DNA from 2 places in the Nocardioides imazamoxiresistens genome. Region 1 is predicted to be linked to the other one. Evidence: riboswitches for the same ligand, from Rfam matches in the RefSeq annotation. Region 1 holds a riboswitch; the other holds the start of a gene.

Region 1 (14,669 bases):
GCCCGGCGCCGTGGCGGGTGGCGTACGCCCGCGTCGCCCCCCACACCTCGCAGCGGGTCAACCCGGCCGCCGCCAGCAGCTCCTGAGCGGGCGCGGGCGTGACCGTCGACCACGTCGTGTGCGGGTGGAAGCCGCGCCACTCGTCGAGCAGCACGCCCTGGGACCCCTCGAACACGAGCGACCCGCGGGCGGCAGCGGCGGTGAGGTACGCCGAGTCCGGCACGATCGCGACCGCCTGCGCGAACTCCAGCAGGTCGAGCGCCATCTCCCGCACGCTCGGCGCCTCGTGGCGACCCTGCGCCAGCAACGGCTCGTAGAACTCGACCAGCGCCACCAGCTTCGTCCGCAGCACCATCGGGTCGAGGCAGTCGCGCACCCGGATCGCCGCGGACCCGGCGCCCGCGCCGCCCTCGGCGACGGGCAGGGCGTACCACTGCGTCTCCCCGATCCCGAGCCCGCAGGAGCCGTGCCGCGCGTCGCCGCGCAGGTCCTCCCGCGTGCGGTTCGCGGCCCGGTGCACCGGGGTGACGACGAGGGCGTCCGGGCTGACGGCGACGAGTCCGAGCGGGTCCGCGACGCCCAGCGCCGCGAGCTCCTCGGCCTCCGCCGCCAGCCCGTCCGGGCTGACCAGCACGTGCCGGCTCAGGTAGGACGCCACCCCCGCGAGCGTCCCCGACCCGAACTGCCGGAACGTGTGGTGCACGCCGCCGGCGACCACGTTGTGCGCCGCCTGCCCGCCTCCCGAGAACCGCACCACCGCGGACACGCCGCCGGCCACGCAGAGGTGGTCGACCGTCGCCCCCTTGGCCTCGTCGCCGAAGCCGAGCCCGACGACGATCCGGTGCGGTTGTTCCACGGGAAACATCTCCTCTCGATCGTGCTGCTGGGACGAATGCCCAGGTCAGGCCAGGTCGTCGGCGTCCGCGGCGAGACCGCTGGCCACCGTGGCGGGCAGGCGTCCGGTCGCGCCGCGAGCGGCGGGCGTACGCGCGGGGGCACCGATCGTGGCCAGCGCCCGGCCCACCGAGGGACCGCTCGCGCTGCCCAGGTCGCGCAGGTCGTCGAGCCCCTCGTCGAGGTCGATCGAGTCCTCCAGCAGGCCCACCGTCAGGGCGATCAGGTCGCACACCGCGGCCGGGTCGTCGAGGCGCAGCAGCCGCTCGCCGAGCAGGTCGGCCCAGTGCTGGTTGACCGTCGGGTTGTCGTAGTGCGCCGTCTGGCGCGGCAGGACGAAGAAGACCTCCCAGCGCTCCTGCACCTCGCGCCACAGCGCCGCGGTGTCGAGGTCCTCGCCGACCCGGTCGCCGAGGATGCTGCGCACGTGCTTCGCCCTCAGCCGCGGCTTGCAGGTCTCGTCGCCGATGACGAAGAGGTAGCCCTTCCTCCCACGCTTCTCCCACGCGTCGGTCGCGGTGTGGCGGGCCATGAAGTACGCCGCGAGCTCGTAGGACTCGCTCATCTGCCCGCCGCCGTTGCCCTCGAGGAAGATCGAGCGCAGCTGCTCGTCCATGCGGTTGTCCGACTCGAACTGCCCGACCTGCAGCGGCACGTAGTCGGTGTCGGCGTCACCGATGGCGCCGAACATGATCTGCGGGTCCTCCGCGTAGCCCTTGCGCTGCAGCAGCCCGTGCAGCTTCGACAGCTCGGCCTGCATCTGCCGCGGCACCGAGCCCATCGAGCCGGTGACGTCGAAGAACACCGCGATCGGCGTGCTGTTCGGGTGCTCGGCCGAGTCGCGCGACTCGCGCACGCCGACGCCGAGGGGGTCGAGGTCGGCGTGCGCCTTCCACTGCGAGGTCGGCCGGCGCCGCAGGTCGTCGCTGTAGCCGAAGTCCGTCGCGCCGCTGCGCCGCCGGAAGGTCGCCGCCGCGGTGTACGCCCGGTCGCTCCATGCTCCGTTGCCCATCGTTCTCTCCTTCTCGCTCGGTGCGTCTGGGTGGGTCTGGGTAGGTCTGGGGGTGTCTCGGTAGGTATCGGATCTGCGCTAGACAGCCAGATCGAACGGTCGGAACCGTCGAGGGCCGTGGAGCCGCTCGAGCAGGTCGTCGTACTCCTCCAGCAGTCCCGCCGCCGTCGGCCGCATCCGCGGCTCCGCCTGGCGGCAGCCCTGGGCGAAGCGGCGCTGGGCGCGCTCGCCGGGGCGCAGCATCGTCAGCGCGAGGGCGCCGAGCATCGCCACGTCGGTCGCCGGGGTGACGAGGCCGTCGGTGGCCTCGGGCGGGTACGCCCCCGCCTGCGACCGCACGACGCCCTCGGCGCGGCGGCCGGGCCGGGTCGCGAACGACCAGCCGGCCAGCACGACGCCGTGCTCGCGGGGATGGATCAGCACGTTCTCGGGCAGCACCGCGCCGTGCACCAGCCCGGCGGCGTGCGCGCCGGCCAGCGCCCGCAGCAGCCGCCGCTGCATCCACGCCCAGTCGCGACCGTCGAGGCCGTCCGGCGCGGCGTCGCGCACCGCAGCCAGGCTGACGAAGCCGTCGGCCCGGCCCAGGGACCCGAGCACGTTCGCCTCGAGCACCTCCCCGCCGGCCTCGTCGGCCGCCGCGGTGGCGGTGTCGACGAGGCGCGGCACGTACGGCGCCAGCCAGGCCTCGGTCCCCGTCGCGTACCGCGCCAGCGTGCGCAGCGCCGCCCGCTCGTTGCGGACGAACCGGTTGGACCCGGGGCGCCGGACCAGCTTCACGACCGTGTCGGTGCCGGGCACCGCGTAGACGTTCGCCACCGTGCCCCGCGCCAGCAGCGGGCCGAGGCGGTGGGTGCCGCGGCTGCCCACGAGCACCTCGCCCCGGTCGTCCGTGTCGCCGCCACCGGTGCCGCCCGTCGGCCGCGACCACGCGGCGTACAGCGCCGTCGCCTTCGCGAACGCCGCCGCCGCGCGGGCGGAGTCGAGGCCCGCGGCCGGGCGGTCGGGGTGGAGGTGGAGGGCGAGCACCCGGTGGGTACGCCGTGCCCTCCGGACGCCGGCCGGGTCGCCGTCGGCGGGGCCGTAGAGGTCGGCCGGGGTGGTGGCGTCCTCGACCCTGCGGAGGAGGGCCTGTGCGGTGTCCATGATTAATAGTCTGCATGACAAGAAGTGGTGTGGCAAGGACTTAGTGTCAGATTGGCAATAAATCTTTCCGTGGACGACCGCCGGGGTTGTCGGTGGCGTCGCCTACGGTCGGAGCACGCTCACGAGCGACGGCGCGAAGCCCCCGGCTGGCCGTCCGGCAACCCCTCACGCGGTGGGTGCCCCGGGGAGAGAGCGGGCCGGCGACGCCCGTCGTCCGGCAAGCGGAGGCGCCTGCTCGGCGCCGGATCGGAGATCGTCATGCCCAGCACCACCGTCGTCGGCCTCGCCCACGACGCCACCCACCTCAGCCTGGTCGCGGACGACGCCGCGCTCACCGTGCCGCTCGACCCGGCGGGCGACGCGGAGCTGACGTCGTGGCTGCGCGAGCGCCGCCCGCGCACCCTCCACGTGCTCGACGCGGACCCGGAGGCGCTGCGCCGCGGCGTACCCCGCTCGGCCGGCGCGCTCGTCGACCACGTCGACCTGACCCCGTTGGTCGAGCGCCTCGACGCGCGGTTGCCCGACCGCAGTGACGAGCGGGCGCGGGTGGCGTACGACCTCGCGCGTCTCGTCCGGACCTTCCCGACGGACGCCGGCGAGCGCGACGCCGGGCGGCTGCCCGTGCAGCGGTTCGACGGGATCGGGCCGGCGCTCATCGGCTCCGAGCTGTGCCGGCTGACCGGGGTCGGCGCCGTGGAGCTGCACGAGGCGACCCGGCAGCGGCGGGTGCTCGGGGTGCAGGTCAGCGCGGTGCGCTGGGTCTACCCGCGCGCGCAGTTCCGCGACCCCGAGCGCCCGGCCGGGATCGCGCCGGCCGACCTCGTGCCGGACCTCGCGGCGACGCTGCAGCGGCTGGCCGGGCTGGGGCTGACGCCGCTTGAGCAGGCGCGCTGGTTGCGGCGGCGCTGAGCTGCCGCGGTCCGCAAGAAAACGCGGACGGCTCGCAGGAAAACGCGGACGCCGCCGGCTCGGGATCGGGTCGGCGTCCGCGTTCTCCCGCGGCCGGTCCGCGTTCTCCTCGGTCGCGCCCGGCGCGGGCACCGCATCTCGCCCGCCGAGAGATCCAGCAGTGCCGTCACGGCGTCGGTCCCGCCCCAGGCGGCGGGCACCCGGTCCTCGGTCACGCCCCGCGGCGCCACCGCCCTCCGCAGCTCGGCCCGGATGCCCTCGGCCTCGGCGCTGGGACGACCGTCGTCGCGACGCGCGTCACCGGAGCTCGACCCGCATGAGCTGGGCGAGGTCCTGGGCTGCGGACCGGGGGCTGACGTCACCCAGGTCGGTGTCGCCGCGCACCTGCTCCCACCGGTTCCACTGCTCGTCGCCCCACTGGTCCATCGGCAGCCGTCCGCCGTCGGGCGTGGCGAAGACGTTCACCTCGGTGCCGTCCTCCGCGACCTGGGTCAGCAGCTCCTCGGGCATGTGCTGGTACGCGGCGTTGTCCAGCACCGCGACGGCCGCGCCCTCGGTGTAGAGGACCTGGTCGCCGACCTGGGCGAGCACCTGGGCCGAGGTGTCGACGTCGTTCGCGCTGTTCAGCCCGCCCACGACCCCGTCGACCGCGGAGCCGATGGCCGGCGACAGGATCCCGCCGCCGGGCAGCATGCCCAGGCCGAACCCCGTCACCCCCTTGACGACCAGGCCGATGCCGCTGCGCGTCGAGTCGCCCCGAGCGCTCGCCGCGGCGTCCTCGGCGCTGCCGGTGTCGATGGCCGACTCGGCGCTGCCGTCGGCGACCAGCCCCAGGGCGTACCCGTAGGGGGTCGAGACGTGGGTGGAGGCGTTGCCCAGGTTCGTCAGGTACTGGTCCACCGGGTCGCGGCCGGGGTCGTACGCGTTCTGCGGGGCGTCCTCGTTGGCCTGCCCGCTGAGGTAGTAGTCGTACTCGCTGGCCGCGTAGGCGGTGAAGCTGCCGGTCAGGACGGCGGCGGCGTCGGGGTTCTCCGAGACGGCGGGGATCAGCAGCCTCAGGTCCTGGGCGGTGAGGCTCGCCGAGGTGCCCTCGCCGGGCTCACGGACCGGGCGCCCGTCCGTTCCCTCCTGGGCGACCGTCTCGATGCCGTCGAACACGTCGCCCGAGTACGCCCCGAGCATCGTCGCGAAGTCCTCCTGCAGGTAGTAGTTGAGCTGGGCGGCGTCCCCCTCGGCGCGCAGGTCGTCGGTGACGATCGCGACGGAGTGCTCGAGGATTCGCGCGCCGCGGTCGTCCGGCGGGTCCGCGGAGGGGTCGATGCCCTCGACCGTCGCGGCGACGAGAGCGTCCCCCAGGGCGTCCTGCCCGTCGTTCGCCTGCAGCTGACCGGAGAACCAGTCGCGCTCCGTGAGGTGGTACTCCAGCCGCGACGCGTCGCCGTCCGCGACGGCGAAGAACGTGCGCGCGGCCTCCGGGGAGTGCGAGAGCCCCCGCATGACGCCCTCCATCGGGTCGTACCGGTGCGACGGGTCGAGGGAGTACGCGCGGTCGAGGTCGGTGCCGGGGTGCGAGGGCCAGACGGACGACCCGCCGTTGGCGCGCTCGAACTCCTCGACGGCCGTCGCGACCTCGAGCACGAAGTGCGGGCCGTGGCCCGGCTCGCCGAGGAGCGGAGCCAGGATCTGGTAGCCGTACGGCAGCGCGCCGTCGGGCCCGACGTAGCTCCCCTGCTCCTCGCCGACGGCGAGGAAGTCCTGCACCCACTGCTCGTCGACCGAGGGGCCGGCCGGAGCGCCGTCCGCCGTCTCGACCCCGTACAGCTGCGTGCCGCCGGCGAGCACGGTGCCGAGCCCGCGCTGGAAGGCGGCGATCTGCTCGTCCGAGTACGCGCTGCCGTCGGCCGGCGCGACGCCCGAGAGGACCGTGCGTTGGGCGTCCACGAGGCCCTGGGGCCCGAGCCGCTCGAGCACGGTGGTGGCGACGCCGGGGTGCTCGCCGAACGCCAGCAGCTGCTCGGCCGTGAGCGCGACGTCGTCGCTGCTCGGTGGCACGCCCCCGCCACCGTAGACGTCGAAGGCCGCGTCGCTGAACACCTCGGCGTTGTCGGCGAGCTCCTCGCCGAGCAGGTCGAGCTGCCGCGGGGTGAGCAGGTCGAGGTAGGTCGAGGTCGCGGTGGGGTTGGCCAGCAGGTACTCGACCACCTCCTCGTCGTCGAGGCCTCGCAGCTCCTCGGGCAGGACGGCCTCCGACAGGTCGCCGGCCCCACCCCGGATCCGGTTCTCCCGGGCTGCCGCCAGCACCGCCTGGAGGTTCGCGTCCACCTCGGTCAACCCGCTGAGCGCGTCCTCCAGCTGGCTCACCCAGGCCGAGATGCGCAGGACGTCCAGGACCGACGAGGAGCTGTCGGGGGGTGCGGTGACGACGAAACCGGTGCCCGCAGGCGTGACGGAGAAGCCGTTCACCGCGATGTCGTCGAGGGTCCCGGTGAGCGCGGCGCCGTGGGTGCCCATGGCCTGTGCGGCGATGTCCAGCTCGGCGACCACCCGGCTCAGCTCGGAGATCTGGTCGGCCAGCGCGCTGCTGATGTCGGCGTGGGTCGCGCGGGCGGCGTTCGCGGTCATCCCGGTCCACGCGTCGTCGGGCGCGCCGGCCTCGAACTCGTCGACCAGGTCGAGCAGCTGCTTGCGCTTGGCCGCCAGCGCGTCGGAGGCGGCGGCGACCGCCTCCGGCGACCACGTCACGGCGTCCTGGAGGGTGACCATCACCAGGCCTCCGGGCCGGGTCCGTCGACCGGGGGCGGGGTGCCGTACGCCTCGGCCTCGGCGCCGTCGGTGACCTGGAACCCGGTGGCGGCGTCGTTCATCGACGCCACGTAGCCCTCGACGGCGGCAGCGAGCAGGGCGTTCTCCTCGTCCCACGCAGCGCCGAGCGCCGTGCTCTCCGGGCCCGAGACCGAGCCGGGCAGTGCGCCGGGCAGCGGTGACAGGTCGTGGCCGAGCAGCAGACCCGAGACGGTGCTGCCCAGCTCGCTCATGCCGGCGGCAGCCGCCTGCAGCTGGGACGGATCGACGCTGAGTGTCATGCGGTGGCTCCCCCGAGCGACGGAGGCGGTCACCCCGATGCGACCGCCGACGTGGCTTCGGGTATGTCCGGGATACAGCGGTCGGAAACCTGCTCGGTGGTCCGGCGCCGCGTCTCTGGACTACCCGGTGAACCGGGTAATCCAGAGGCAGGACCTCAGGCGCCGACGACGGCGTGGAACGCGCGCAGCGCGGCGGCGTACAGCTCGCCCAGGTCCGGCTCGGGTGCACCGGGGTCGTCGATCGCGGCGGCCCAGCGGTCGAGCGCGACGCGCACGACGGCGGTGGTGGTCTCGACGAGCAGGGCGGGCGTCGGGTCGTCCTCGGCCGCCCCGGTCAGCTCGCGCAGCGCGGCGACGAACCCGGCGCGGCGCTCGTCGTCCACCGCGACGGCGGCGGCCCGCAGCGCGGGCTCGACGCGAAGCAGCCGGTAGAGCGCCCGCAGCTGGACGCCCGAGGCGCTGCGTCCGTTGTCGTGGCGGCGCAGCACCTCCGTCCACAGCGCCTCGAGCTGGGGCAGCAGCGGCTCGGCGGGGCGCAGCGCGGCGACGCCCTCCTCGAAGGCATCCTCGATGTCGCCCTGCACCAGCAGCGCGGCGCGCTCCTTGGTCACGGCGTAGCGGTAGAAGGTACGCGCCGACACCCCGGCCGCCGCGGCGATGTCCTCGGAGGTGCAGCCAGCGACCCCGCGCTGCTCGAACAGCGCCAGGGCGGCAGTGCAGATGTCCTCCTCGGTCTGGCGCCGTCGGCGTCGCCGCAGCGAGTCCTCGCCCGGATCGCTCGTCATTCCCGTTCTCCTCGTCGCCGTCGTCACGTCCACGACAGTTTCCGCCATCTTGGCAGTGACTGCCACTATTACCGGGTCGAGAAAGGACCCGTGTGACCACCGAGCAGACCCTCCCCGAGAACAAGTCCGACGCGACGTCGTCGACCCCCGCCCTGCCGCGCGGGGTCGTGCCGCTCCTCGTCGTCTCCGCCTTCGTCGTCATCCTCAACGAGACGATCATGAGCGTGGCGCTGCCGCAGCTGATGGTCGACCTCGACATCTCCGCCGCCCGCGCGCAGTGGCTGACCTCCGCGTTCCTGCTGACGATGGCCGTCGTCATCCCGCTGACCGGGTGGCTGCTGCAGCGCCTCCACGTGCGTACCGTCTTCATCTTCGCCATGTCGACCTTCTCCGTCGGCACGCTGCTGGCCGCCGTCGCGCCCGGCTTCGAGGTGCTCGTCGTCGGCCGCGTCGTGCAGGCGGTGGGCACCGCGATCATGATGCCGCTGCTGATGACGACCATCCTGACCACGGTCGCGCCCGAGCGACGCGGCCGGATGATGGGCACGATCTCGATCGTCATCTCCGTGGCGCCGGCGCTCGGCCCCACGGTCTCCGGCCTGATCCTGCAGTCGCTCTCGTGGCGCTGGATGTTCTGGATCGTCCTGCCGATCGCCCTGGTCTCGCTGGCCCTGGGTGCGGTGTGGGTGCGCAACGTGACCCAGCCGGGCCGCCCCTCGCTCGACGTGCTCTCCGTCGTGCTCTCGGCGGTCGCGTTCTCCGGGCTGATCTTCGGCCTCTCGAGCATCGGCGAGTCCGCCGGCGGCCACGCCCCGGTGGCGCCGTGGATCCCGATCACCGTCGGCGCGCTCGCGCTCGTCGCCTTCGTGGCGCGGCAGCTGTCGCTGAAGGAACGGGCGCTGCTCGACCTGCGCACCTTCGCCACGCCGGCGTTCAGCATCGCGGTCAGCCTCGTCGTGGTCAGCATGATGGCGCTGTTCGGCACGCTGATCCTGCTGCCGATCTACCTGCAGAACGTGCTCGGCCGCTCCACCATCGAGACCGGCCTGGTGCTGCTGCCGGGCGGTCTGACCATGGGCCTGCTCGCGCCCTTCGTCGGCCGGCTCTTCGACCAGCACGGCCCGCGGCCCCTGGTCGCGCCCGGCGCGGTCGTCGCCTCCGTCGCGCTGTGGAGCATGTCCCTGCTCGGCCAGGACACCTCGATCGCCCTGGTCATCGGCATCCACGTGGTGCTCAGCGTCGGCCTGGCGCTGATGTTCACGCCGCTGCTGACCTCGGCGCTCGGGGCGTTGCCGCCGCAGCTGTACTCCCACGGCTCCGCCATCGTCGGCACCGTCCAGCAGGTCGCGGGCGCGGCTGGCACCGCCCTGTTCATCACGGTGATGACCCGGCGCTCGATCGCCGAGACCGAGGCCGGCGCGGACGTCGTGACCGCCACCGCCGAGGGCGTCCACGCGGCGCTGCTGTGGGGCGGCATCATCTCGGCGGTCGCCATCGCGGTGGCGTTGTTCGTACGCCGTCCCCCGGCCGCCGCGGACGGCCCCACGGTCCCCGCGGGGCACTGAGCCGCCTGGCCCGGGCCCGCGGGGCTCGGGGGGCTCAGGGCCCCTCGGGCCCCCGCTCCGGCTCGACCGGCACGGGGTCGGGCGCCGGGTCGCCGCGCCGCTCCGGCGGCGAGGACGGCTCGACGGTCGGGTCCGTGCCCGGCTCGGTCCCGGGGTCGGTGACGGGCTCGGTCGGCGTGGGCGAGGTGGGTACGGTCGTCATGGCCTCCCGGTACCCACCCTCACCCCAGCCGCAGCGTCACGTCGCCGCCGTCGGGGCGTACGCCCGCGAGCACCGTGCTCGGGACGCGGAAGACGCGACCGGGCGCGGCCGGCCACCACAGCCGACGCCGCTCCACGACCTGCCCGTCCTGCACGACCTCGACCACCGGCCGGTCGACCCAGGCGTCGGTCCACAGCAGGAGCCGGCCGCGGGCGGGTGCCGGGCCCGTCGGGTCGACGACCTGCGGGGCCACCCAGCGCAGCGGGGCGTCGACCCGCAGGCGTACGCCCGGCGGTGCGGCGGCGGGTGCCACCCCGGCGTCGAGCCAGTCCAGCACCGCGGTGGCCGCGTGCCGCCCGTCCAGGGCCGCGACGTCGGCGGTGTCGACGGGGTGCAGCAGGTTGCCGACCGCGAACACCCCGGGCCCGGACGTGCGCAGGCCCGCGTCGACGAGCGGACCCCGCGTGCCGCGGTCCAGCTCGATCCCGCCGCTGCGCACCAGCTCGTGGTCGGGGATCCAGTCGCCGGTGGTGACGACGAGGTCGCACGGCACGGTGCGACGGGCACCGTGGGCGTCCTCGACCACCACGCCGGTGACGCGGCCGCGGCCCTCGATCGCGACCACGCGGCTGCGGTGCAGGACCGGGGCGCGCAGCGCGAGGCGCCCGGCGAGGCGGAACGCGGCGTACGCCTCCGCCCGCTCGTGCTCGGTGACCATCGCGACCGTCCGGCACCCGGCCTCGCGCAGCGTCATCACCGCGGAGTAGCTGACCAGCTCGGCGCCGACCACGACGGCCCGCGTGCCGACGGGACGGTGGTGCAGGTGCACGAGGTTCTGCAGCTGCCCGGTGGTGAGCACGCCGTCGGGGCGGTCGCCGGGGATCACCCGGGCGGCCCGGGCGCGCTCGCGGGCGCCGGTCGCCAGCACCACCGCGTCTCCGGTGACCACGCGACGACCCGTCGGGGCGGTGATCTCGAGCGCTCGCTCGCCGGCCCACCCGGTCACCGTCGCCGAGGTCTCGACGACGACCCCGGCGGCCTCGGCGCGGGCCAGCAGGGCGCGGGCGTACGCCGGCCCCCGCAGCACGCGGCGCAGGTCGCGCATGCCGTAGCCGGTGTGGTCGCTGTGCCGCGGGATCCCGCCGGCGGTGCGCTCGCGGTCGAGGACCAGGACGGTCCCGCGCCCCGCGAGGCGTCCGGCCAGCTCGGTGGCGGCCGTCAGGCCCGCGGGCCCGGCGCCGACGACGACCACGGTGGCCCGGTCGAGGGGGACGGCGCTCATCGGTCGGCTCCCGCGAGCAGGCTGGTGCCGCGCGTCTCGAGGGCGACCTGGGCGTCGGCGCCGCAGTAGAACCCCTGGCAGCGGCCGTTCATCAGACGGGTGCGCCGGCGCAGCCCGTCGAGGTCGCGCGGCGGCACGGGCGAGGCGAACGCGTCGCGCACCTCGCCGGCGGTGACGCGCTCGCAGAAGCAGACGACCTGGCCGTACGCGGGGTCCGCGGCGATCGCGGCCGCGTCCTGGTAGGGCCGCACCCCGGCCTCGCCGATGTTCGGGATCCGGGGCGGGTCGGGCAGGTCCGGCCGCTCCGCGACCTCGAGCCCCGCGTCGGCGAGCAGGCCGGCCACGTGCTCGGCGAGCGCCAGGCACGCCGTCAGACCGGTGGACCGGATCCCGCCGACCAGCACGTAGCGGGCGTCGTCGTCGAGGTCGACGAGGTAGTCGCCGCCGGGAACGGCGGCGCGCAGCCCGGCGTACGTCGCCGTCACCTCCTCGTCGAAGAGGTCGGGCAGGATCCGGGCGCCCTTGCCGCGCAGGAACGCGAAGCCGGCCTCGGAGGTGCCGGTCGCGCTCTTGTCGTCGAGGTCCTCGGCGGTCGGGCCGAGCATCACGTTGCCGTAGACGGTGGGGCTCACCAGCACGCCCTTGCCGAGCGAGGAGGGCACCGGCAGCACGATCAGCGGCGCCAGCGGGCGCGCGAGCTTGTCGAAGACGAAGAGCTCGCCGCGCCGCGGCGTCACGGTGAACCGGTCGTGCCCGAAGAGCGCGTCGACGGTGTCGGCGTGCAGGCCCGCGGCGTTGACGACCCAGGTGGCGAGGACGTCGCCGCCCGAGGTGCGCAGCAGGGTGGCGCCCCCGACCGGCTCGACGGCCTCGACGCGGTGCTCGAGCAGCAGCGTGGTGCCGCGGGCCACCGCGTCGGTGGCCAGCGCGACGGTGGTCGACCAGGTGCAGATGATCGACTCGCCCGGCACGGTCAGGCCGCCGAGCGCGCCCGGCCCGAGGGCGGGCACCCGGGCGTACACCTCGTCGGCGCCGACGATCTCGCAGGCGTCGTAGCCGTTGCGCAGCGCCTTGTCGCGCAGGCCCGGCAGGGCGTCGAGCTCCTCCTCGGTCCACGCGACCAGCAGGGCGCCGGTGTGCTCGACGGGGATGCCGGTGGCCGCGGCGTAGGCGTCGAGCAGGTGGTAGCCCTCGGCGACCAGCCGCGACTCGAGCGTGCCGGGCGAGGCGTCGAAGCCGGTGTGCAGGATCGCGGTGTTGGCCTTGCTGGTGCCGTCGCCGACGTCGCAGCGCGCCTCCACCAGGGCGACGTCGAGGGCGCTGCCGGCCAGGCGACGGGCGATCGCCGAGCCGACGACGCCACCGCCGATCACGGCGACGTCGACGCGGCGGGGAGCGCTCGCGGGGGCGGGCGGGGTGGTCATCGAACCTCCGGGGTGGGGGTGGTCGGGGCGTCGGCGACCGCCTGGGCGGCCGCCGACCAGCGCGCGCCCTCGGCCTCGGCCCTCTCGGGCGACCAGCGGGGGAGCACGGGGGACGGGGAGTCGCCCTGCGGCAGCGCTGCCGCAGGGGTCAGGTCGGGGTCGAGCGCGAGGTGGGCCGCGACGGCGGCGCCGACGGCGGTGGTGTGCTCGGAGCGGTGCCGCTCGACGGGCACCTGGGTGCGGTCGGCAAGGGCCTGGACGAGCACGTCGGAGCGGGTCAGGCCGCCGTCGACGCGCAGGCTGCGGACCTCGGTGCCCTCCGCGCGCACGACCGCGAGCAGGTGGGCGACCGAGGCGGCCACGCCCTCGACCACGGCGCGCACGACCTCCGCGCGCCCGGTGCCGAGCCGCAGCCCGGTCAGCGACGCGGCGGCGTCGGGCTGCCACCACGGCGCCGCGAGCCCGGTCAGGGCGGGCACGAACTGCACGCCGCCGGCGTCCGGCGCCGCGACGGCGTCGATCTCCGCGGCGCTGCCGAGCACGCCGAGCCCCGCCAGCCAGTCGACCGCGGAGGCGGCGGTGTAGACCTGCCCGTCGACGCAGAACCGGGTCTCGTCGCGCAGCCGCCAGGCGGCGGACGTGGTCAGGCCGCCGGGCGAGAGCACCGGGGTGGTGCCGGTCTGCACGAGCAGGAACGCGCCGGTGCCGAACGTGCACTTGGCCGTGCCCGCCTCCCAGCAGCCCTGCGCGAGCAACGCGGCCTGCTGGTCGACCACGAGACCGGTGACGGCCAGGGTCGGCCCGAACACGTCGGTGGCGCCGACGACGTCGTCACCGGCCACGATCGCAGGCACGGGCTCGTCGGCCAGGCCGAAGGTGGCCAGCAGGTCGGCGTCCCAGCGCGTCGGGTCCTCGAGCGCGGTGAGCAGCGAGCGGCCGGCGGTGGAGACGTCGGTGACGAAGGCGCCGCACATCCGGTGCACGAGCCAGGCGTCGGTGGTGGTCACGACGCCCTCGGAGGTCACGTGGTCGCGCAGCCAGCGCAGCTTCGGGGCGGAGAAGTAGGGGTCGAGCACGAGACCGGTGCGGCGGGCGAGCGGCTCGGCGTACCCCTGCGCGCGCAGCGGGTCGGTGACCGTGACCGCCCGGCGGTCCTGCCACACGACGGCCTGCGAGAGCGGGCGCCCGGTGTCGCGGTCCCAGGCGAGGACGGTCTCGCCCTGGTTGGCGAGGGCGACGGCGCCGACGGCCCCGACCGGCAGGCCGGCCGCGGCGAGCGCGCGGCGGCCCGTGGCGACGACGGCGTCCCACAGCTGCTCCGGGTCGTGCTCCACTCCGCCGCCCGGCAGGTGGCGCGGTGCGTGGGCGACCTCCGCGGAGGACAGCACGGCCCCGGAGGCATCGACGACGACGGCCTTGGTGCCGGACGTCCCCTGGTCGACGGCGAGCACGTGCTGCATGGAACACCTCCTGGTCAGTTGGTATATACCATGCGCCCTAGGCCATGACCGGCGCAAGTGCTACGTTGCGCCGGTGCCCCGACCCGCCGTCCCCCGCTACGCCGAGATCGCCGCCGACCTGCGCGCGCGGATCCTCGGCGAGGAGCTGGCGCCGCACACCCTGCTGCCCTCCGAGCGCGAGCTCGGCGAGCAGCTGGGCGTCTCGCGGATGACGGCACGCCAGGCCCTGACGGTGCTGGCCCACGAGGGGTACGTCTACCGCCGCCCGCCCCGCGGCACCTTCGTCGCCGAGCAGCGCCACGTCTTCCGGATCGGCAGCTTCAGCCGCGAGGTCGAGCGCGGCGGCCGGGTGCCGGCCGCGGTCGTCCTGCGCGCCGAGGAGACCGCTGCCGACGCCGAGACCGCCGCCGCGCTCGGCCTCGAGGAGGGCGCGCCCGTGCACGTGGTGCACCGGCTGCGCAGCGCGGACCGCGAGCCGCTGGCCCTCGAGACCTCCGCGTTCCCGGTCGCGCTCACGCCCGGTCTGCTCGACCACGAGCTCACGGGGTCGCTGTGGACGCTGCTGGCCGACGCGTACGCCCTCGTGGTCACGACCGCGCGCGCCACCCTCGCCTCTGTCGTCCTCGACGACGAGTCGTGCCGGCGCCTCGACGCGCTCGCCGCGACCCCCGGGATGCGCCTCGTGCGCACCGCCCACGACGCCGACGGTCGCTGCGTCGAGTTCGCCCGCGACCTCTACCGCTCGGACCGTGCCGTGTTCGAGGTGGAGGCCGACGTCACCAGGTGAGGACGTGCACGTCCGGCCAGCGCCGCCGCGCAGCCGCGACGACCGGGCGCGAGGCGTTGACCAGGTAGCGGTGGCGGGCCGGCTCCAGCAGCGGGAAGTCCGAGGCCGCGTCGGTGTACGCGT
Region 2 (14,669 bases), on a different contig from region 1:
ATGAGCTCCACCCGCTACTACCAGGTCCTCAACGCGCTGATCGACAAGCCGGAGGCCCTCGCCGCCGACCCGCTGCTGGTCCGCCGCCTGCGTCGCCTCCGTGCCGCCCGCCAGCGGCAGCGCTCCGCCCGCCGCCTCGGCTTCGACGCCTGAGGCCGGCCGTGCGCACCTCCTCCGACCAGCGCGGCGTCGCGTACCCCGCCCCCCTCGTCGCCCTCAGCGTCATCGCGGTCGCCATGGCCGCGCTCGCCTTCGTCGTGACCGGCGGTGGTGGCGACGACGAGATCCGCACCGCCGCGCAGCCGGCCCCGACCAGCACCACGGCCGAGCCGACCGAGGAGCCCACGACCGAGGCGCCGGCCCCCGAGGAGCCGGAGGAGCCCGAGATCGACCGCAGCCAGGTCGTGGTCGAGGTCTACAACAACTCGCGGGTCAGCGGGCTGGCCGGCACCACGGCGGAGGCCACCACGGCGCTCGGCTGGCAGGTCGTCGGGTCCGACAACTGGGTCGGCACCATCCCCTCGACCACGGTCTACTTCCCCGAGCGGCTCGAGCCCGAGGCGCAGCTGCTCGCCGAGGACCTCGGCATCGGGCGCCTGATGCCCGCGGTCGACCCGATGCGCGGCGACCGGTTGACCGTCATCCTCACCGCGGACTACACCGACCAGGGCTGAGCCCGGCGAGAGTTCCCTCACGATCGGGCCCCGCCGGGGGCTCGGAGGGCCTCGTTGATGGGCGCGGCACCCCGCTGACGTGGTGCACTAGCCCTCATGGAGTTCTCCTCGCCGGAGGCGCAGCGGCGCTACGCCGAGCTGGTACGCGCCGCGTCGCGCGCCGTGGTCGGTCTCGACTTCGACGGCACGCTCTCGCCCATCGTCGACGACCCGTCGGTCGCCCACATCCACGACGACGCCCCCGGAGTGCTCGTCGACCTGGCCGTGCACGTGCGCGCCCTGGCGGTCGTCACCGGCCGCCCCGCGCGCCAGGTGCTCGCCCTCGGCGGCCTGGACGAGGTGGGCGAGCTGGTCCACGACGCCGGCAGCGACCTGTTCGTGTTCGGGCAGTACGGCAACGAGCGCTGGGACACCCAGGACCGCCGCGTCCGCTCCCCGCGCCCCCCGCACGGGCTGTCCACCTTCCTGCTCGGGCTGCCCCGGGTGCTGCGCGAGGCGGACGCCGCCGACGCGTACGTCGAGGAGAAGGGCCTCGCCATCGCCGTGCACACCCGGCGCCTGGCGGACCCGCAGGGCGCCTTCGAGCGGCTGCTCCCGAGCGTCTCCGACCTGGCCGCCGCCAACGACCTCGGCGTCGAGCCGGGCCGCAGCGTGATCGAGGTGCGCGCCCCCGGCATGCACAAGGGCGAGGCCGTGCGCACCCTCGTGCGCGAGACCCGCGCCGGCGCCTTCCTGTTCGCCGGCGACGACCTCGGCGACGTCGAGGCGTTCAAGGCGGTCGACGACCTGCGCCGCCAGGGCATGCCGACCCTCCTGGTCTGCTCGGCCTCGGAGGAGCAGAGCGCGCTCGCCGAGCTCGCCGACGTCGTCGTCGCCGGCCCCGAGGGCGTGCTCGACCTGCTGCGCGGGCTCACTGCCGACGCCGCGTCCGTGCGTACCTGAGCGACCACCTGTCTGTCCGACCCTTCCGCCCTGCCGGCCCGACCCGCCGCGCCGCGCCGCGAAAGAAAACGCGGACCGTGCGCGGGAAAACGCGGACCCGGACCGCCTCCGGGCGCCCGTGCGTCCGCGTTCTCCCGAGACCGGTCCGCGTTTTCTCGTCGGCGGGGCAGGGCGGGGCGCGATGCGTCGGTCGAAGAGGGCCGCCCGTTCCGACCCGCCGACGACGACCGAGTCTCACCATGTGGCGCACCGTCCCGCATCTCGGGACGGCGATTAGGCGTGCCCGCCGCGCCGTCCCTACGCTCTGACCAGCTCATCGAGAGGGACTGAGGGAACGGCCCGCTGACGTCCCGGCAACCGCCGCGATCTCCCTGCGCCCATCGGGCGCAGTCGCGGAGACGGTGCTAAATCCGGCCCGGGGCGAGAGCCGTCGCGGGGAAGATGAGGAGGAGGACTCATGAGCGCGTCCGTCGTCGAGACCGAGACCACCACCCCTGCACCGTCGCCCGGCCTGCGTGAGGGCGCCTTCGGCAACGCCACCGCGCTGGCCTGCCGCGAGTGCGGCCACCAGGTCGCCCTGGGCCCCTTCTACGCGTGTCCGGAGTGCTTCGGCCCGCTCGAGGTGTCCTACGACTTCCCGGCCGTGACCCGCGAGGAGATCGCCGCCGGGCCGGCCAACATCTGGCGCTACAAGGCGCTCCTGCCGGTGCCGAGCGACATCGAGTCGAGCCCGAACACCGAGCCCGGCTTCACCCGCCTGCTCGCCGCCGACAACCTGGCGGCGACCCTCGGTCTGAGCAAGCTGTGGGTGAAGGACGACTCGACCAACCCGACGAACTCGTTCAAGGACCGCGTCGTCGCCTGCGCCCTGAGCGCGGCCCGCGAGCTCGACGCCCGCGTGTTCGCCTGCCCCTCGACCGGCAACCTGGCCAACGCGGTCGCGGCCGCCGGGGCCCGGGCCGGCATCAAGACGGTCGTGTTCATCCCCAGCAACCTCGAGACCCCCAAGGTCGTGAACTCCGCGGTGTTCACCGACTCCCTGGTCGCGGTGGAGGGCAACTACGACGACGTCAACAAGCTCGCGAGCGAGATCGCCGGCGAGGAGGAGGGTTGGGCGTTCGTCAACGTCAACGTCCGTCCGTTCTACGCCGAGGGCTCGAAGACGCTGGGCTACGAGATCGCCGAGCAGCTGGGCTGGCGGCTGCCCGACCAGATCGTCATCCCCGTGGCCTCGGGCTCGCAGCTGACGAAGGTCGACAAGGCCTTCCGCGAGCTGATCGACCTCGGGCTGGTGGAGGACAAGCCGTACAAGGTCTTCGGCGCCCAGGCCACCGGCTGCTCGCCGGTCTCGGCGGCGTTCAAGGACGGCAAGAAGGTGGTGCGCCCGGTCAAGCCGGACACCATCGCCAAGTCGCTCGCGATCGGCAACCCGGCCGACGGGCCCTACGTGCTCGACGTGTGCCGCCGGACCGGTGGCGTCGTGGAGGACATCAGCGACGACGAGGTGCGCGAGGCCATCGTGCTGCTGGCCCGCACCGAGGGCATCTTCACGGAGACCGCGGGCGGCACGACCGTCGGTGTGCTGAAGAAGCTGGTGGAGTCCGGCCAGCTCGACCCGGACCTGGAGACGGTCGTCATCAACACCGGCCACGGCCTCAAGACGCTCGACGCGGTCGCCGGCAGCGTGGCCCCCGCGGCGACCATCGCGCCGACCTACGCCGCGTTCGCCGCTACCGGCCTCGCCTGAGCGCGACCGCCCCGACCAGAGAACGAGGAACCGACGTGCCCGTCTCCGTCCGCATCCCGACCATCCTGCGCACCTACACCGGCGGCGCCTCCGAGGTGAGCGCCGAGGGTGGCTCGCTGGGCGAGGTGCTCGAGGCGCTCGACGCCAGCTACCCCGGTATCAAAGGCCGCGTGCTCGACGACGAGGGCGACCTGCGTCGCTTCGTGAACGTCTACGTCGGCAACGAGGACGTCCGCTTCCTCGACGACCTGGCCACCGCCACCCCCGACGGCGCCCAGGTCTCGATCATCCCCGCGGTCGCCGGCGGCTGCTGACCTCGTCACGGCGCCGCAGCAGGTGGGCGCGCTCCGCCTCGTTGCGGCAGAGCGTCAGTGCGGTGTCGTACGCCTCGAGCGCCGCGACCGCATCGTCGTCCCGGCCCGTGCGGGCCAGCAGCTCGGCCCGCACGGCGGGGAGCCGGTGGCCCGGCAGGTCGCGCGTGGTCAGCCCGGCCAGGGCGGCGAGCCCGGCGTCGGGGCCGTCCCGCTCGGCCAGGGCCACCGCCCGGTTGAGGCGCACGACGGGGGACCCGGCGAGGGCGAGCAGCTCGTCGTAGCGCGCCACCACCCGGTCCCAGCGCGTCGCCCCCGGGGTGGGTGCGACCGCGTGCTCCGCGGCGACCAGCGCCTGCAGCAGGTAGGGCGCGGCCGGCGCCCGGGTCAGCGGGGTGAGCAGGGCGAGGGCCTCGGCGACCTCGTCGTGGCGCCAGCGTCGCCGGTCCTGGTCGGCCAGCAGCACGAGTCGACCGTCGCGGACGCGGGCGTCGCGACGCGAGTGCTGCAGCAGCACGAGCGCGAGCAGGGCGTCGAGCTCACCGTCGGCCGCCGCGCCCGGCGGGGCCACGTCGCGCAGCACCCGGACGAGGCGCACCGCCTCGCCGGCCCCGTCCGCGCGCACGACGTCGTCGCCGCTGCCGGGGGCGTAGGCCGCGGTGAACGCCAGGTACGCCGCCTCCGCGGCCACCGCGGTGCGCTCGGCGAGGGCCGCGCCCGACGGCACGGCGAGCTCCGCGCCGGCGAGCCGCTTGCGCGCGCGGGTCAGCCGCGCGGCCATCGTCGCGGTCGGCACGAGGAAGAGCCGCGCCACGTCCTCGGTGGACACGCCGAGCACGAGCCGCAGCGTCAGCGCGGCGGCGTTCTCGCGGGGCAGCCGTGGGTGGGCGCACAGGAGCACCAGTCGCAGCCTCTCGTCGGTGACCTCCTCGCCCGCGTCCGCCATCACCCGCTGCGCCTCCTCCCGGGCCTCGTGCTCGACGACGAGCTCCGGCACGGACCGCGCCGCGACGGCCTCGGCGCGCAGCCGGTCGAGGGCCCGGCGGCGGGCGGCGGTGAGCAGCCACGCCGGCGGGTTGGCCGGCACGCCGTCGCGCGGCCAGGTCCGCGCCGCCGCCTCGAACGCGTCACCGAGGGCGTCCTCGGCGAGGTCGAGCCGCGCGAACCTGGCCGCCAGCAGCGACAGCAACCGGGCCCAGTGCTCCCGGTGGGCCGCAGCGACGCCGTCGAGGGCCTGCTGCTCGCTCAGACGTCGATCCCGACTACGGGCCGGACCTCGATCGTGTACTCTCGCGGGAGCAGTCGCGCGACCTCGACGGCCGTCTCGAGGTCGGGCAGCTCGACGAGGTAGAAGCCGCCGAGCTGCTCGACGGTCTCGGCGAACGGACCGTCGGTCACCGCCCGCTCGCCCTCGGGCGCCGGCTGCACGGTGCGGGCCTGGTCGGGCGCCGCCAGCGCTTCGCCGCCGAGCACCTCGCCCCGGGCGGCGACCGCCGCGTCGAAGGCGTGGAAGTCGGCGACGACGCGCTGCTTGAGCTCGTCGTCCGCCGCGTCCCACTTGGCGTAGTGGTCGTCCTCCGTCATCAGCACCACGAACTTCATGCCGTCTCCCCGCTCTCCTGGTCCGTCCGGTCAGTCTTCCACCGAGATGACGCGCGAGGTCCGTCCCGATCGACACCCACCCGCGAGAATCTCGGGACGCCCGTCCGCGGGGAACCTCCACGGGGTTCTCGCGGCGCGTTCGGGGTGCGTTCACCCGGTGCTCGCGCGGGGCCGGCAACCTCCGTCCCCATGTCCTCGAAGGGAAAGGTCGCGGCGGTGCTCGCCGCGACCGCGGGCGGGCTCGGAGTCGCGGTCGGCTACGGCGGGCGCTCGCTGCTGCGTCGGCAGGCGGCGGCGGCCCGCCGGATCATCGGCAAGCCGCTCGGCGAGACGGCGCTGGATGCCGACAAGGTCTACCGCAAGCGGTACGCCGGCGACCCCGTCGAGCTCCTCGTGGTCGGCGACTCCATCGCGGCCGGGCTCGGCGCCGAGGCGCCCAACGAGACCTTCGGCGCGCGCCTGGCCAAGCTGGTCGGGCGGCACGCGGAGCGCCCGGTGCGGCTGCGCACCGTCGCGCGCGTCGGCGCCGAGTCGAGCATGCTGGGTGAGCAGCTCGCGACGCTGCCCGCCGACTACGCCGCCGACGTCGCCGTGGTCGTGGTCGGCGGCAACGACGTCACCCACCGGGTCCCGGTCGCCGAGTCCGCGCTGCACCTGCGCGAGGCCGTCGAGCAGCTGCAGGCCCGGGGGACCCGCGTCGTGGTGGGGACCTGCCCCGACCTCGGCGCGCTGCGACCGGTGCCGCAGCCGTTGCGGGCGTTGGGGGCGCGGGCCTCCCGCCAGCTGGCCGCGGCCCAGCGCGCGACGGCGCTCGCCTCCGGGGCGTGGGCCGTCTCCCTCGCCGACGTCGTGGGCCCGTTCTTCATCACCAACCCCGACGAGATGTTCAGCCTGGACCGCTTCCATCCCAGCGCCGCCGGCTACCGGCGCACCGCCAAGGCGGTGCTGCCGTCCGTACTCGCGGCCCTCGGGCACGTCGGCGAGGTGCCGTTCGGCCACCACGCGCCGGAGGTCGTCGACGAGGCCGCGCCGCGGGCGTACGCGGGTGGGGACCTCGACGACTGGGGCATCGACGACCAGGTCGAGCCCGACGGCCCGCCCGACAGCCGGACCGACAGCCAGGCCGGCTCGTCCGCGCACCGGTGACGGTCCTAGGGTCGCGCCCATGAGCACCCGTCCCCGCGTCCTCCTCGCCACCTTCCAGCTGATGCCGCAGGGGGAGGAGGGCGGCCACCTCCTCGTCGCCGAGCTCGAGCAGCGGGGGATCGAGGCCGCCTGGGCGGTGTGGGACGACCCCGCGGTCGACTGGGCCGCTGCCGACCTGGTGGCCGTGCGGGCCACCTGGGACTACCACCGCCGGCTCGGGGAGTTCCTCGACTGGGCCCGCGCGACCGCGGCGGTCACCACCGTGCTCAACGGTCCGGACGTCTTCGCCTGGAACGCGGTCAAGGACTACCTGGTCGGCCTCGGCGAGGACGTCGCCGTGGTGCCGACGGTGCCGCTGGACGACCGCACCCTGGTCCCGGTCCTGACCGAGGTCACGCAGCGATGGGGCTCCGCGGTGGTCAAGCCGGCCACCGGCGCCGGCGGGGTCGGCGTCGTCGTCGCCACCGGTCCGCTGGACCCCGTGCTCGAGCAGCTCACCGCCGGGCCGTGGGTCGCGCAGCCGCTGGTCGAGTCGGTGCGCACGCGCGGGGAGACCTCGGTGTTCGTGCTCGAGGGCCGCGCGGTCGTCCAGGTCGAGAAGGTGCCGGCGGCGGGCGAGATCCGGGTGCACGGCCACCTGGGCGGCACCACGCGGGGCGTCCCCGTCGCGGAGCAGGCGGGCGCGGTCGCCGAGGCCGCGGTGCGCGCCGCGGCCGCCCGCCACGCCGCGGACCTCGCGTACGCCCGCGTCGACCTCCTCGAGCACGAGGGCCGCCTCGTGGTCAGCGAGCTCGAGCTCATCGAGCCCGGCCTCTACCTCGAGGTCGACACGGCCATGGCCGCCCGGTTCGCCGACCTCGTCGCGGCCCGGCTGCGCTGAGCCCGGCTGCTTGCACTCGCAGGGGGCGAGTGCTAAACATGACGCTGGCACTCTCCCTCTGAGAGTGCTACGCAGCATCTCGGCTCGGAGGTCGAGGTCAGCAGCGACGGCGGGAAGGGTCCGCCGGTCGGTCTGATCGTCCGTCGCGGGCGACCGCCGGGCTTGTCCGCATCTCCAGCAGACAAGGAATCGCAGGAGACATGTCGAAGCTCATTGCTTTCAACGAGGAGGCCCGGCGCGGCCTCGAGCGTGGGATGAACACGCTCGCCGACGCCGTCAAGGTCACCCTCGGTCCCAAGGGCCGCAACGTCGTGCTCGAGAAGAAGTGGGGCGCCCCCACGATCACCAACGACGGTGTGAGCATCGCCAAGGAGATCGAGCTCGAGGACCCCTACGAGAAGATCGGCGCCGAGCTGGTCAAGGAGGTCGCGAAGAAGACCGACGACGTCGCCGGTGACGGCACGACGACGGCGACCGTCCTCGCCCAGGCGCTGGTGCGCGAGGGCCTGCGCAACGTGGCCGCCGGCTCCAACCCGATCGCCCTCAAGCGGGGCATCGAGGCTGCGGTCGCGTCGGTCTCCGAGCAGCTGCTGAACCTGGCCAAGGACATCGAGACCAAGGAGCAGATCGCGGCCACCGCGGCCATCTCCGCGGCCGACGTGTCCGTCGGCGAGATCATCGCCGAGGCGATGGACAAGGTCGGCAAGGAAGGCGTCATCACCGTCGAGGAGTCGAACACCTTCGGCATCGACCTCGAGCTGACCGAGGGCATGCGGTTCGACAAGGGCTACATCTCGGCCTACTTCGCCACCGACATGGAGCGCATGGAGGCCGTCCTCGAGGACGCCTACATCCTCCTCGTCGAGTCGAAGATCTCGAACGTCAAGGACCTGCTGCCGCTGCTGGAGAAGGTCATCCAGACCGGCAAGCCGCTCCTCATCATCTCCGAGGACGTCGACGGCGAGGCCCTGTCCACGCTGGTCGTCAACAAGATCCGCGGCACGTTCAAGTCGGTGGCCGTCAAGGCCCCCGGCTTCGGCGACCGCCGCAAGGCCATGCTGCAGGACATCGCGATCCTGACCGGCGGCCAGGTCATCTCCGAGACCGTCGGCCTCTCGCTCGAGACCGCCGGGATCGAGCTCCTCGGCCAGGCGCGCAAGGTCGTCGTCACGAAGGACGAGACGACCATCGTCGAGGGCTCGGGCGACAGCGACCAGATCAACGGTCGCGTCAACCAGATCCGCGCCGAGATCGAGAACAGCGACTCGGACTACGACCGCGAGAAGCTCCAGGAGCGCCTCGCCAAGCTGGCCGGCGGCGTGGCCGTCATCAAGGTCGGCGCGGCCACCGAGGTCGAGCTCAAGGAGCGCAAGCACCGCATCGAGGACGCGGTGCGCAATGCCAAGGCCGCCGTCGAGGAGGGCATCGTCGCCGGTGGCGGCGTGGCGCTCGTCCAGGCCGGCGCCTCCGCGTTCGACAAGCTCGAGCTCACGGGCGACGAGGCGACGGGCGCGAACATCGTGCGTCTCGCCATCGAGGCCCCGCTCAAGCAGATCGCCATCAACGCCGGCCTCGAGGGCGGCGTCGTGGCGGAGAAGGTGCGCAACCTGACCCCGGGCCACGGCCTCAACGCGGCCACGGGCGAGTACGTCGACCTGGTCGCCGAGGGCATCATCGACCCGGCCAAGGTCACGCGCTCCGCGCTGCAGAACGCCGCCTCCATCGCGGCGCTCTTCCTCACCACCGAGGCCGTCGTGGCCGACAAGCCGGAGAAGGCCGCCCCCGCGGGCGACCCGACCGGCGGCATGGGCGGCATGGACTTCTGAGTCCCGCCCGTCGCTGAAGCACCGCGAGGCCCCCGCTCCGTCACGGAGCGGGGGCCTCCGCGCGTCTCAGCCCTGCGGCAGCCCGATCCGCACGGGCCCCTTCGCGGTGCGTACGTCCACCGTCTCGCCGCCCTGCGTCACCACGACCTCGCCGCGGTCGGCCAGGTCCGCGGCCACCCCGCGTACCGGTTCCATGAGGTCGCGCCACCCCTCGCCGCCCAGCGCGCGGGCCACCTCGGAGGGGCAGATCGTCGCGCCGTCGCGGCGACGGGCCAGCAGGTCGCGGGTGGTGCGCTCGATGTCGGAGGCGGAGGCCGTCATGGCCTCCAGCGTGCCAGGACTCAGAACACCCCGGCCGGGCGGAACTGCACCGACAGGCGGGGGCCGGCGTGGGCCACCTTGGGCACGGCGTGCTCCCAGGTGCGCTGGCAGCTGCCGCCCATCACGACGAGGTCGCCGTGCGCCATCACGACCCCGGTCGACGGGCCGCCGCCGCGGCGGCGCAGGGCGAGGCGACGGGGGTCGCCGAAGGAGACGATCGCGACCATCGTGTCGTGGGTCGACCCGCGCCCGATGGTGTCGCCGTGCCAGGCCACGGAGTCGTCGCCGTCGCGGTAGAAGCAGCAGCCGGCGGTCACGAACGGCTCGCCGAGCTCGTCGCGGTAGTGCGCGCTCAGCTGCTCGCGGGCCGCGACGAGGGCGGGGTGGGGGAGGTCCTCGCCCGCGCCGTAGGTGTGCAGCAGCCGCGGCACGGCGACCACGCGGTCGTACATCGGTCGACGCTCCGCGCGCCACGGCACGTCGGCGACCATCGCCGCGGCGACCTCGTCGGCCGCGGTCGCCAGCCAGTCGCGGGCGACGTCGATCCAGGCGCCGTCGCCGAGGTGGCGGCGCTCGACACGGCCGCGCAGCGGCGGGACGCCGTCGGCGTACGCCGTGGGGGCGAGGCCGCCGAACAGGGAGCCCTGGAAGTCCATGCCCCGCACGGTAGTCGAACACAGGTTCGAAGAACAGGGGACGGGTCGGGGTCGTCCCGGGTGGCGTCGGACCGGGGGAGGGACCAGAGTGGACCCATGACCGAGCCCTCCGCGCCGCCGCCCGCGGCGAGCGTGCGCGACCTGGTGAAGACCTACGGCACCGGGCAGGCCCGGGTCACCGCGCTCGCCGGCGTCACCCTCGACCTGGCGCAGGGCGAGTTCACCGCCGTGATGGGGCCCAGCGGGTCGGGCAAGTCGACGCTGATGCACTGCTGCGCCGGCCTCGACACGGGCGATTCCGGCTCGGTGCGCATCGGCGACACGGAGCTGACCCGGCTCAAGGACAAGGAGCTGACCCGGCTGCGGCGCGACCGGATCGGCTTTGTCTTCCAGTCCTTCAACCTCGTGCCGACGCTCACGGCGCGCGAGAACATCCTCCTGCCGCTGGCGATCGCGGGCCGCCGCCCCGACGAGGGCTTCTTCGAGACCGTGGTCGACACCGTGGGCCTCGGCCCCCGCCTCGGCCACCGGCCGAACGAGCTGTCGGGCGGGCAGCAGCAGCGCGTCGCCGTCGCCCGGGCGCTCGTCAGCCGGCCCGACATCGTGTTCGCCGACGAGCCCACCGGCAACCTCGACTCGCAGTCGGGCGCCGAGGTCCTCGGCCTGCTGCGCCGCAGCGTGCACGAGGTCGGGCAGACGGTCGTGATGGTCACCCACGACCCGGTGGCGGCGGCGTACACCGACCGCGTGGTCTTCCTCGCCGACGGCCTGGTGGTCGACGAGCTGCGCGACCCCGACCGCGAGCAGGTGCTCGCGGTGATGACCCGGATGACGGCCGCGGCGCTGGACGCCGGGGCGTCCGACGGCGGCGCGTGATGCTGCGGGCCGCCTGGAAGAGCCTGCTCGGGCGCAAGGTGCGCCTGCTGATGAGCACGTTCGCGATCGTGCTCGGTGTCGCCTTCGTGTGCGGCACCCTGATGTTCTCCGACACCCTGGAGCGCTCGTTCACGTCGCTGTTCTCCTCCACCGTCGGTGACGTCGTCGTGCGCCCCGACGCCGGCACGTCGTTCGGGGCCGTCGAGGGCTCGACGCGGTCGGTGCCCGCGGCCCTGGTCGACGAGCTGGCCGCGGTCGACGGCGCCGCGCGCGCCGACGGGGGCGTGACGACCGCGGGCGTCTACGTGGTCGACACCGACGGCAAGGTGGTCGGGGGCCAGGGCGCGCCCGGGCTCTCCCTCGGCTTCACGACCCGCCCCGCGGCGGGCGGCAACGACGGGCTCCGGCTCCTCGACGGACGCGCGCCCGAGGGCGCCGACGAGATCGCGCTGGACGGGGCGACCGCCGAGCGGGCCGGCTACGACCTCGGCGACACGGTCCCGCTGATCACGCCGTCGGCCCAGGGACAGCTGCGGGCCGAGCTGGTCGGCCTGGTGGGCTTCGGCGAGCGCGCCTCCCTCAACGGCGCGACCATCACGGTCGTCGACATGGGCACGGCCCAGCAGCTCTTCCTCGACGGCGAGGACGCCTACACCGACATCTGGGTCACGGCGGAGCCGGGCGTCGGGCAGGAGGAGCTGCGCGACGCCGTCGCGCCGCTGCTGCCCGACGGCGCCGAGGCGATCACGGGCGACGACGCGGCGGACGAGTCCGCCTCGTTCCTGCTCGAGGCCATCTCGTTCCTCACGACGTTCCTGCTGATCTTCGCGGGCATCGCGCTGGTCGTCGGCGGCTTCCTCATCGTCAACACCTTCTCGATGCTGGTCGCCCAGCGCACCCGCGAGCTCGCCCTGCTGCGGGCCCTGGGCGCCTCGCGCGGCCAGGTGATCCGGTCGGTGCAGCTCGAGGCGCTCGTGGTGGGCCTGGTGGGTTCGACCATCGGCCTGGGCCTCGGCGTGCTGCTGGCCATGGGGATCCGCGCGCTGTTCGCGACCTTCGGCCTCGACCTCGAGGGCCAGCCCCTGGTGCTGGAGCCGCGCACCGTGCTCGCGGCCTACGGCGTCGGCATCGTGGTCACGATGGTGGCGGCCTGGAGCCCGGCGCGGCGCACGTCGCGGATCGCCCCGGTCCAGGCGCTGCGCGACGACGTGGCGCTGCCCGAGACGACCATCCGACGGCGGATGCTGCTGGGGGTGGTGCTCGTCGCCCTCGGCGCCGCCGCCATGGTCGCCGGCCTGTTCGCCGACGTGCCCCGCGCCGGCTGGTGGGTGGGCCTGGGCGTCCTCGCCGTGCTGCTGGGCGTGGCCGCGGCCAGCCCGGTGCTGGGGCGGCCGCTCCTGCTGGCGGCCCACGCGCTCTTCCGCCGCGCCTTCGCGGCGGTGGGCAACCTGGCGGGGCTCAACGCGCTGCGCAACCCGCGGCGTACCGCGGCGACGGCCTCCGCGCTGATGATCGGCCTGGCGCTCGCCAGCACCATGGCCATCCTCGGCGACTCGGCGAAGGCCTCGGTCGACCGCACCATCGAGCAGACCTTCCCCGGCGACTTCGTGGTCAGCAACCAGATCGGGCAGGGCTTCTCGACCGCCGTGGCCGACCGGATGCGCGAGGTGGACGGCGTCGAGCGGCTCGTGGCGCTGCGCTACGGCCTCGTCGAGTCCGGCTCCCGCCCGCAGGGGCTCGGCGGCGTCGACCCCGCTGACCTCGCCGCGCTCGACGTCGTCACCGTCGACGGGGACCTCGGCGACCTGCGGGACGGCACCGTCGTGGTGGACGACGAGTACGCCGAGGAGCAGGGCCTCGAGGTCGGCGACGAGCTGACCCTCTCCACGCTCGCCGGCGAGACCGACTACCCCGTCGTGGCCGTCATCGAGCCCGACCCGGTCCTCGGCTTCCCGGTCGTCACGACCACCGCCACGCTCCTCGACGCCGGCTACCGCGACCTCGACAACACCCTCGTCGTCGACGCCGCGGCGGACGCGGCGGGCGGCCTCGACGGCGTGGAGGAGCGGCTCTCGGCCGTGGTCGGGGACAACCCGCTCGTCACCGTCAAGGACCAGGCCGCCTACGCCGCGGAGCAGCGCGAGCCGATCGACCAGCTCGTGCTGGTCATCTTCGCCCTGCTCGGGCTGGCGCTCGTGATCGCCGTGCTCGGCATCGTCAACACCCTCGCCCTCTCGGTCGTCGAGCGCACCCGCGAGGTCGGTCTGCTCCGGGCCGTGGGGCTGGGACGCGGGCAGCTGCGGTGGATGGTGACGCTGGAGTCGGTCGTCATCGCCGCGCTCGGCGCGGTGCTCGGGCTGGTGATGGGCGTCGTCTTCGGCGTCGCCCTCATGGCGGCGCTGCGCGACGAGGGCCTGGAGGTGATCAGCGTGCCGTTCGGCCAGCTCGCCGGCTTCGGCGCGGCCTCGCTGGTGGTCGGCGTGCTCGCCGCGGTGCTGCCGGCGCGACGGGCCGCCCGGATGGACGTGCTGACGGCCGTGGGGTCCGAGTAGCGGCCAGGAACCACGGAAGTTCCTCAAATCTCGCTCGAAATGGCGGACAGGAGCGCCGATCCTGCCTACCGTGGCCGACGTGGAGAATGCCGTCGCCCTCGAGCGTGAGCCGCTCAAGCACGTCCAGGTGCGTGAGTACGTGCGACAGCTCGTCGCCGACGCCGAGCCCGGCTCGGCCGCGCCGTCCGAGCGGGAGCTCGTGCAGCGCTTCGGCGTGGCCCGGATGACGGTGCGCCAGGCGATGGACGCGCTCGTCGGCGAAGGCCTGCTCGAGCGGGTGCCCGGCCGCGGCACGTTCGTCGCCAAGCCCCGCAACGAGGTCGGCCTGCTGCTCAGCTTCTCCGCCGAGATGCAGCGCCGCGGCCTCATGTCGGAGTCGCAGACCATCCTCGCCCGCCGCGAGCAGGCCGGTCCCGGCGTGGCCCGTGCGCTCGACGTCACCGAGGGCGACGCGGTCATCCACTGGAAGCGTCTGCGGCGCGCCGACGGCCAGCCGATGTGCGTGGAGGACGCCTACCTCAACGAGGTGCTCCTGCCCGGCTTCCTGCAGAGCGGCATGCCCACCAGCCTCTACCAGGCCCTCGCGATGCGCGGCCTGCGCCCGACCTGGGCCGAGGACTCCGTGACCGCGGACCTGCCGACGGCCGAGGAGGCCCAGGCCCTCGAGATCACCACGAGCACCCCGGTGCTGCGGGTGGCGCGGCGGGCGGTGGCCGACGACAAGGTCGTCGAGGTCTCGCGCTCGGTCTACCGCGCCGACCGGTTCACCCTCTACGTCCAGCTGAGCGACGACTGAGGCTCCACCCGGCTCGCGCTCCGCACGTCACCGGGCTCCTGCTCGCCGCGGGGGCCGGCCGCCGCATGGGCCGACCCAAGGCGCTCGTCGACGACTGGCTGGAGCGCTCCGTGCGGGTGCTGCTGGACGGCGGCTGCGACGACGTGACCGTCGTGCTCGGCGCCCGGGCGCAGGACGCGGTAGCGCTCCTCGACGACACCTCCGGCGACGTACACCACGTGGTCGCCGCCGACTGGGCCGAGGGCATGGGCGCCTCGCTGCGGACCGGCCTCGCAGCCGTCGCCGACGCCGACGCCGTGCTCGTCCACCTGGTCGACCTGCCCGACGTGGGGTCCGCGGT

Evidence for each region. A riboswitch is a leader RNA that binds a small molecule or an ion and turns the genes downstream of it on or off. The one in region 1 is predicted to bind S-adenosylmethionine.
Region 2: it holds a riboswitch for S-adenosylmethionine, as region 1 does, so the genes downstream of both, thrC (threonine synthase) here and RDV89_RS08010 (hypothetical protein) in region 1, are expected to answer to the same signal.

What each region holds. Positions count from the first base shown of each region.
Region 1 covers NZ_JAVYII010000003.1:218,795-233,463, forward strand. The annotation lists gene RDV89_RS07995 (adenylosuccinate synthetase) at 1-856, opposite strand, end outside; gene RDV89_RS08000 (hypothetical protein) at 902-1,906, opposite strand; gene RDV89_RS08005 (protein kinase family protein) at 1,985-3,049, opposite strand; SAM riboswitch class IV at 3,167-3,279, shown strand; gene RDV89_RS08010 (hypothetical protein) at 3,308-3,958, shown strand; gene RDV89_RS08015 (DUF6571 family protein) at 4,256-6,721, opposite strand; gene RDV89_RS08020 (hypothetical protein) at 6,721-7,041, opposite strand; gene RDV89_RS08025 (TetR/AcrR family transcriptional regulator) at 7,197-7,826, opposite strand; gene RDV89_RS08030 (DHA2 family efflux MFS transporter permease subunit) at 7,919-9,391, shown strand; gene RDV89_RS08035 (hypothetical protein) at 9,426-9,593, opposite strand; gene RDV89_RS08040 (NAD(P)/FAD-dependent oxidoreductase) at 9,613-10,875, opposite strand; gene RDV89_RS08045 (NAD(P)/FAD-dependent oxidoreductase) at 10,872-12,299, opposite strand; gene RDV89_RS08050 (FGGY family carbohydrate kinase) at 12,296-13,759, opposite strand; gene RDV89_RS08055 (GntR family transcriptional regulator) at 13,833-14,546, shown strand; gene RDV89_RS08060 (haloacid dehalogenase-like hydrolase) at 14,536-14,669, opposite strand, start outside.
Region 2 covers NZ_JAVYII010000006.1:45,584-60,252, forward strand. The annotation lists gene RDV89_RS13980 (DUF3263 domain-containing protein) at 1-153, shown strand, start outside; gene RDV89_RS13985 (LytR C-terminal domain-containing protein) at 162-674, shown strand; gene otsB (trehalose-phosphatase) at 771-1,616, shown strand; SAM riboswitch class I at 1,927-2,064, shown strand; gene thrC (threonine synthase) at 2,074-3,363, shown strand; gene RDV89_RS14000 (MoaD/ThiS family protein) at 3,399-3,677, shown strand; gene RDV89_RS14005 (RNA polymerase sigma factor) at 3,649-4,863, opposite strand; gene RDV89_RS14010 (YciI family protein) at 4,920-5,276, opposite strand; gene RDV89_RS14015 (SGNH/GDSL hydrolase family protein) at 5,466-6,422, shown strand; gene RDV89_RS14020 (DcsG N-terminal domain-containing protein) at 6,442-7,302, shown strand; gene groL (chaperonin GroEL) at 7,503-9,128, shown strand; gene RDV89_RS14030 (DUF3253 domain-containing protein) at 9,195-9,449, opposite strand; gene RDV89_RS14035 (alpha-ketoglutarate-dependent dioxygenase AlkB) at 9,470-10,105, opposite strand; gene RDV89_RS14040 (ABC transporter ATP-binding protein) at 10,202-10,981, shown strand; gene RDV89_RS14045 (ABC transporter permease) at 10,981-13,533, shown strand; gene RDV89_RS14050 (GntR family transcriptional regulator) at 13,613-14,329, shown strand; gene RDV89_RS14055 (nucleotidyltransferase family protein) at 14,368-14,669, shown strand, end outside.